2 regions of the Heyndrickxia sp. FSL W8-0423 genome follow, and region 2 is predicted to be linked to the other one. Evidence: riboswitches for the same ligand, from Rfam matches in the RefSeq annotation. Region 2 holds a riboswitch; the other holds the start of a gene.

Region 1 (3,663 bases), 100 kb from region 2:
TCCGTTTCATTCACGAAATTGAATCCATTTGTTTGGTTGATTGATGCTGAAAAAGTAGATTCATAGATACGATTAGCTAAAAAGAGGGATAGGCAATGGAATATGCAAAGCATGTTAGTGAATTGATTGGAAATACACCGTTAGTTGAAATTACATCTTATTCACTTCCAAAGGGTGTTCGTTTATTTGCGAAACTGGAATATTTTAATCCAGGAGGCAGTGTCAAAGATCGTTTAGGTCAATATTTAGTGAAACGAGCATTAGAAGAAGGGAAGCTGCAGGAGGGTGGAACCATTATTGAGCCGACAGCTGGTAATACGGGGGTCGGCCTAGCATTGGCTGCTATTAAGTTTGGGGTAAAGGCGATTTTCGTTACACCAGAAAAGTTTAGCATTGAAAAGCAAACACTCATGCGGGCACTTGGTGCAACGGTAGTAAATACGCCTACAGAATTGGGAATGCAAGGTGCAATTGAGAAGGCTAAGGAACTTTTAAAAGAAATTCCTAATTCCTATTACCCTGGACAATTTCAAAATTTCGCGAATCCGGATACGTATTATGAAAGTTTAGGACCGGAGATTTACGATGCTCTTGATGGGAAGATTGATGTGTTCGTGGCGGGTGCAGGTTCCGGTGGTACGTTCATGGGAACTTCCCGCTTTTTAAAAGAAAAACTCCCTAATATTAAAACAGTTGTTGTTGAGCCAGAAGGTTCCATTTTAAATGGTGGTGAGTCTGGATCACATCGGACAGAAGGGATAGGAATGGAATTTTTGCCGCCATTTATTGATCGGGAGTATTTCGATGAGATTCATACGATCCCGGATGAGGATGCGTTTTTTCGCCTAGCAGAGATTGCGCGAAAAGAGGGGCTTCTAGTGGGGAGTTCTTCGGGGGCTGCTTTAGAAGCATGCTTAAGAGAAGCAAGGCAAGCAAAACCTGGCACGAATATTGTGACCATTTTTCCAGATAGCAGTGAACGATATATAAGCAGCGGGATTTATCAATTCAATGAAAGGTGAGAAAAAAGATGAAGAAAAAAACAAAGTTTATTCATGGCGGCATTAGTCGTGATCCATATACAGGAGCTGTTTCAACTCCTATCTATCAAGTAAGTACGTACAAACAAGAGGGAGTCGGGAATTTTAAATATGAATATTCAAGAACGGGAAATCCAACTCGTGAATCATTGGAAAAACTGATTGCAGATATTGAAAATGGAACGCGCGGCTTTGCCTTCGGATCTGGGATGGCTGCGATTACTGCTGTGATGAATTTATTCTCATCAGGCGATCATATTATTGCAACAGATGATGTGTACGGCGGGACGTTCCGTGTGATGACAAAGGTATTAAATCGTTTCAATCTTGAAGTCACTTTTGTCGATACAAGTGACTTAGAGGCAGTGAAAAATGCCGTCCAACCAAATACGAAGGCAATTTACGTTGAAACGCCAACAAATCCGTTGTTGAAAATTACTGATATTCGTGCGGTGAATGAGATTGCAAAGGAGAAAGGACTAAAACTGATTGTCGACAATACCTTTAGCACTCCTTACTGGCAAAATCCATTGGATTTAGGTGCAGATATCGTCCTTCATAGTGCAACGAAATATCTTGGCGGACATAGTGATGTCGTTGCTGGTTTAGTTGTTGTTAATGATGAAAAATTGGGTGAGGATGTTCATTTTATTCAAAACTCAACAGGCGGTGTTCTTGGTCCGCAAGATAGTTGGTTATTAATTCGTGGGATTAAAACATTAGGAATTCGCATGGAGGAAATTGAAAAAAATACGTTGGATGTCGTGAAATTTCTTAAAGAGCATCCGAAAGTGGAAAAAGTCTTCTTCCCGGGTTTACCTGATCATCCTGGTCATGAAATCCATCGCGCACAAGCAGATGGGTTTGGGGGAATGATTTCCTTTACGGTAGAAAGCCAAGAAAAAGCATTATCTGTATTGAAAAATGTAAAATATTTTACATTAGCAGAAAGCCTTGGTGCGGTTGAAAGTCTTATTTCGATCCCATCATTAATGACACATGCGTCGATTCCTCGGGAGCGTCGTTTAGAGCTTGGAATTGAGGATGGATTAATAAGAATATCAGTAGGGATTGAAGATATCGAGGATCTCATCGAAGACTTAGGGCAGGCACTAGATTCTAAATAATTGCCTATTGACGGATATGACCATTTTTTATATGCTAAAAATTGTACAAATTCATACCCGTACATACGGGAGAGGTTCATAGCTGAAACCCTCTATAAAAAACTATGGATTCATGTCATTTAAAGCCATGTCCATATCAGGATATGGCTTTTCTTTTTGACCATTTATTATAGTAGCTATGAAAAACGTGAACCTCTCTTAAATGTACGAAACATTTAAAGGAGGTTTTTTTATGTCCGGAAGAAAAAAAGAAGAAGGACTAAATGATTTAACATTACTAGGGAATCAAGGAACGAAATATGCATTCGAATATGCTCCACAAATCTTGGAATCGGTTGATAACTTGCATGTGGATCGTGATTATTTTGTGAAATTTAATTGTCCGGAGTTCTCTTCACTATGCCCAATCACACACCAACCCGACTATGCAACCATGTATATCAGCTACATCCCTGATAAAAAAATCGTAGAAAGTAAGTCTTTAAAGTTGTATTTATTTAGTTTCAGAAATCATGGGGATTTTCATGAGGATTGTGTAAACATTATCATGAATGATCTTATCAAGTTACTAGACCCGCGTTATATTGAAGTTTGGGGGAAATTTACGCCACGCGGCGGGATATCGATTGATCCGTATTGTAATTATGGAAAAAAGGGAACTAAATTTGAGGATATGGCAGCATATCGTCTGATGAACCATGATATGTATCCTGAAACAGTAGATAATCGATAAGGAAGGAATCAAGCGACTATGCTGTTATATTTAAATGGAATATTTGTAGGTTTATTAATTTTATCTAATATTGTCGCGGTAAAATTATTTAGCATTGGTGATTGGGCAGTGTTGCCTGCTGCTGTCATCATTTACATTTTTACGTATCCGATTGTGGATACGATTGTTGAAGTGTATGGAAAGGATGCGGGACGTAAAACGGTAAAGGCAGGCTTAATGACACAAATGCTCGCCATTATTTTTATTACGATTACGATTTATTTGCCGTCTGCACCATTTTTTGAGCATCAAACAGAATATCGAACAATTTTAAGCGGCAGCTTTCGGGTCATTATCGCAAGTCTTGTTTCTTACGCCGTTAGTCAGAATCTGGATGTATTTGTTTTTAATAAACTGAAGCAAAAACATGGAGTGAAAAAGCTCTGGCTTCGAAACAATGCCTCGACTATGCTTAGTCAATTAGTGGATACAACGATTTTCATTTCAATCGCCTTTTTTGGCACAATGCCTGTTGCTGCATTAGCAACACTTGTCTTTACACAATACGTATTTAAATTTCTTGCTTCCATAGTTGCCACACCATTTGTTTATTTATTGGTAAAAATTATTCGGAAAAATAAAATAAACTCCATTTCGAAAGAAATAGAATATTTGTCCTAGTCTAAATTATGGTACAATAGATGTATGTCGATGCAGAGGACATTCTCTGCATCGAAGAGTTTTGTCTACATACACTTTCTTCACTCGTAAACTTTTTGAAATA
Region 2 (3,663 bases):
TAATCCTGTAATGCATTAATTAATCCCTGTTTTTCTTCAATTTTTGCATACTTTCCAATAATATCCACAATTTGATTCACATTAATAACGGATGAATTTAATCCAAAAATCGTTTTCATTACACGTTGGCGAAGCTGAACTTTTTCAAAATCAGTAATAAATCGTTCAACAATAAAAAGCTGTTTGTCTGTTTGCAAAGGTACTGGAGAAAAGACAATATCAATTTCTCTATTGAAATTTTCAAATTCACGAACAGATAGTGCATTATAGAAATAAATTTCAGGAAACAATCCTCTTAATGTATTTTCCATCAACTTTGATATAGATACTCCATTTGGACAAACAACGACAGCCTTTTTCTTTATTTGAATTGTTTCACCACTATTGATTAAATGTCCACCGAGGAAGATTGTAATAAACATAACTTCACTTTCAGGAATACTACATCCTATATATTCTTCCAGCGGTTTAATTGAATCTTTGACAATATAATGGATTGCATCAAATTCTTCACTAAATTTCTCAATCATCGAATAATTGGTCGTTAAATGATATTTAATTCGATAATATGCCGGTTTCATGTGCAAAACTAATCTTTCCAGTAATGCATCTTTATCTTTTAAAACGATAACTGCTTTTTTCTCAAAAAGATCTAAACTATCTCTCAATGCTTGGATGAATTGTGGCAATTCATTTTTTGTTAAAAATTGTGACGATAATACATTTGATGTTAGCAACTGCAACGTTAGAAATAAACGTTCAGCCTTTGGAATATCTTTCCCATCCTGAATGAGGATTTCAGCCGCTTCAAATTCCTTTGTATCAGATAACTCTTCATAATCAATATGGTAAGGATTAGATACGAGCTTACCTCTATTTATTCTTTTTGAAATAATAGCAATAACATAAGGGAGAAGTTTCATTCTTTCATCACTAAATTTCAAATGAAGTCTCGTTTCAACCTCTTCCATTTGTGCTTTCAGCCTTTGAATCTCTTTCCCTTGTATTTCAATTATTTGTTCAATATAGGATTCACCATTATAAATACTAAATACGGATTGTAAAACATCTACTAAAAGTTTTCTTTTGTTCCATTCAGTTCCCGAAAGATCATAGCCTTTTACTCTCGAATAAACAATTGTTAAATCATATTTAGCGACTATATTTTGAGCCGATTTCAGATCCCGCAGTATGGTGTTTTTGCTCACTTCCATTACGGAGGTAAAATGTATTAATGATAATTCCTCATTACTGCTTAAAATCATTAATAGAATTAGAACTGCTCTTTCTTTTTCCGAAGGAATATATTTTTGTTTAGATGGTTCAATCGTTTCAGTAAACAATTCGATTAATACCGGATTCACAATAAACTTCCCACTATTTGTTCGTTTAATGGCCGGAAAATTTTTTTCCAGTAACCAGTCATTGATTTTCTTAAAGCTATAACTAATTTGCCTTCGAGATAATTGATACTTTTCCTCAAGTCTTGCATTTGATATTTCGGGGTTACCAATAACCTCTTTTAATAAAGAATTACTCCTTTCATCTAAATACATAATTGATTCCCCCTAACATATTTTTAGTTTATCAGAAATTATCAAGCTATTGGTTGCGCTTTCATAACCATTTGTTGCAGGGAAAATGTGCAACGTGATGATGTATTATTATTTTTTCATAAATTTAAATAACTTAAGAGGAGGCAATTGAGCATGCAATAACCTGTGCAGTACATATCGTTGCACAGGCCCTGTCGAAACATTTCATATTGTTTTATCTTGATAATTATTTCGGATGAAACCGATACTTTCCAAGATCAATCCGATCATTCAAGCCGAATTCAATTCCTTCATTTTCAAGAGAAAATTTTTGTATTTGAAAATATTCATCATCCGTAAAGCCAATTTGGCCTTTCGCATTTACCACACGATGCCATGGTAGTCGGTGCTTTTTACTCATTGAGTGAAGGATGCGGACGACTTGTCTCGCTGCCCTCGGACTTCCCGCTAATGTCGCAATTTGTCCGTAAGTCATGACTTTACCTTCGGGGATATGTTGAATAATTGAAATGACTTGTGAAGTAAATGGAGTCATATGCATCTTTTCCTTTTTCTACTAGTTTTGCAGTAATGATTGACGTGATTGTAATATATATTATACTATAATAGCTTGAATATTTTTGAAAGACGTGGTTCGTAACCATCCCACGATAAAAAACTAAGGAGAGAAAAATATATGAAAGTAAAAACACTCGTTGTAAATGCGATTATTGCCGCATTGTATTTTGTAATTTCCCTTGTTATCCAGCCGATCGGATTCAAGGCGATTCAATTCCGGATTCCGGAAATGTTTAACCACTTAATCGTTTTTAATAAAAAATACTTTTTTGGAATTGTTTTAGGAGTCATTCTTGCGAACTTCTTTCTATCACCAATGCCGAATTTTGATCTAATTTATGGTGTGGGGCAATCAATTATTGCATTATTGATTACGATTGGGGTATCATATTTTATTAAAAATATATGGGGACGTATGATTGTTAATACTATTGTGTTCACCTTTACAATGTTTATCATTGCTTATGAGCTGCAGCTAGCCCTTGACCTTCCTTTTCTTATTACCTGGCTAACTACCGCAATCGGTGAATTTGTAGTCATGGCTATCGGGGCACCAATCTTTTATTTCTTAAACAAACGCGTCCATTTTGAAAAACAAGTATAAATAAGAGCGATTACTGTTAGAGCCCTTATTAAGACTAGAAGGTTTTTCTTTAATGGCAGTGCTGAAAGAAAAAAATTTCTCTCAGTTAAACGTAAAAGGGCATGACTGATGGCATCTACATATTCTTTTGAAAGTGTATGTTTATATTCGATTTGAAAAAACGCATTTTTGCTCATCATCCATGCCCCTTTCATGAATATATGTATTTATTGTACCAGAATGCACATTCATATTTCAGCAAAAATGGGTTAACTTTCCACAAATGGCAAATGATACTGTAAAGAAATACCGACAAAGAGAATTAGCTGAATTTCCAAGGTGGACGGATGAAGCTGATACTAATGCTCCAATGAGCATTCCCCACCCTACCACTATGGAAGAACTCCAATGCAAGTAATCGGAATGGTTGAATGATAAAGCAGCAGAGGAAACTCACTCAAATTCTAATCCTGAAATCGATAAACTTTGTATATTTACATGAGTAACAAGGAGAAACGTGCCTAATTTGCCAACTGTTTATTCTTCAAATATCCCCATATCCCTCTTGAATCTTTTTTTCGGTCAATCCCTAAAAAATCACACCTGATAAAAATAAGCGAATAACAACTAGCCAGTTGTGACTATAGGGGGTTTATAGGGAACTAAAAATCTTTAACCAGAATAAAATCCCAGATTTCGGACAAAAAGCAAGGGATTTTTGCTTTTTAAAAGACTTAGCAGAAGGTACTCTTTTTCGAGAACAGCACCGGTGGAGCTATACTAAACAGATTGCCCCCTACACGCTGAAACATGTTTGGAGGTGGTCAATAGTTGGCTTCTTATTAGGTGAATCATGTCCGCAGAACCACCATGTTAACCATATTGTTCGTATTATTAAACCGTAACGTAATTTTAGAATAGTGGGAAAATAACAATTTAACTTATGTCCAAAATTAGGGAATAAAT

The links. Region 2 has a riboswitch for preQ1 ahead of MKY81_RS08005 (QueT transporter family protein). Riboswitches for the same ligand answer to the same signal wherever they lie in the genome.
Region 1: it holds a riboswitch for preQ1, as region 2 does, so the genes downstream of both, queF (preQ(1) synthase) here and MKY81_RS08005 (QueT transporter family protein) in region 2, are expected to answer to the same signal.

The regions. Positions count from the first base shown of each region.
Region 1 covers NZ_JBBPBE010000001.1:1,689,152-1,692,814, forward strand. Annotated here, with positions in the region: gene MKY81_RS08470 (class I SAM-dependent DNA methyltransferase) at 1-66, shown strand, start outside; gene MKY81_RS08475 (PLP-dependent cysteine synthase family protein) at 96-1,022, shown strand; gene MKY81_RS08480 (bifunctional cystathionine gamma-lyase/homocysteine desulfhydrase) at 1,031-2,167, shown strand; PreQ1 riboswitch class I at 2,233-2,279, shown strand; gene queF (preQ(1) synthase) at 2,400-2,900, shown strand; gene MKY81_RS08490 (queuosine precursor transporter) at 2,919-3,560, shown strand.
Region 2 covers NZ_JBBPBE010000001.1:1,588,563-1,592,225, reverse strand. Annotated here, with positions in the region: gene MKY81_RS08015 (BglG family transcription antiterminator) at 1-1,556, opposite strand, end outside; gene MKY81_RS08010 (MGMT family protein) at 1,783-2,091, opposite strand; PreQ1 riboswitch class I at 2,180-2,224, shown strand; gene MKY81_RS08005 (QueT transporter family protein) at 2,233-2,718, shown strand; gene MKY81_RS08000 (hypothetical protein) at 2,981-3,115, shown strand.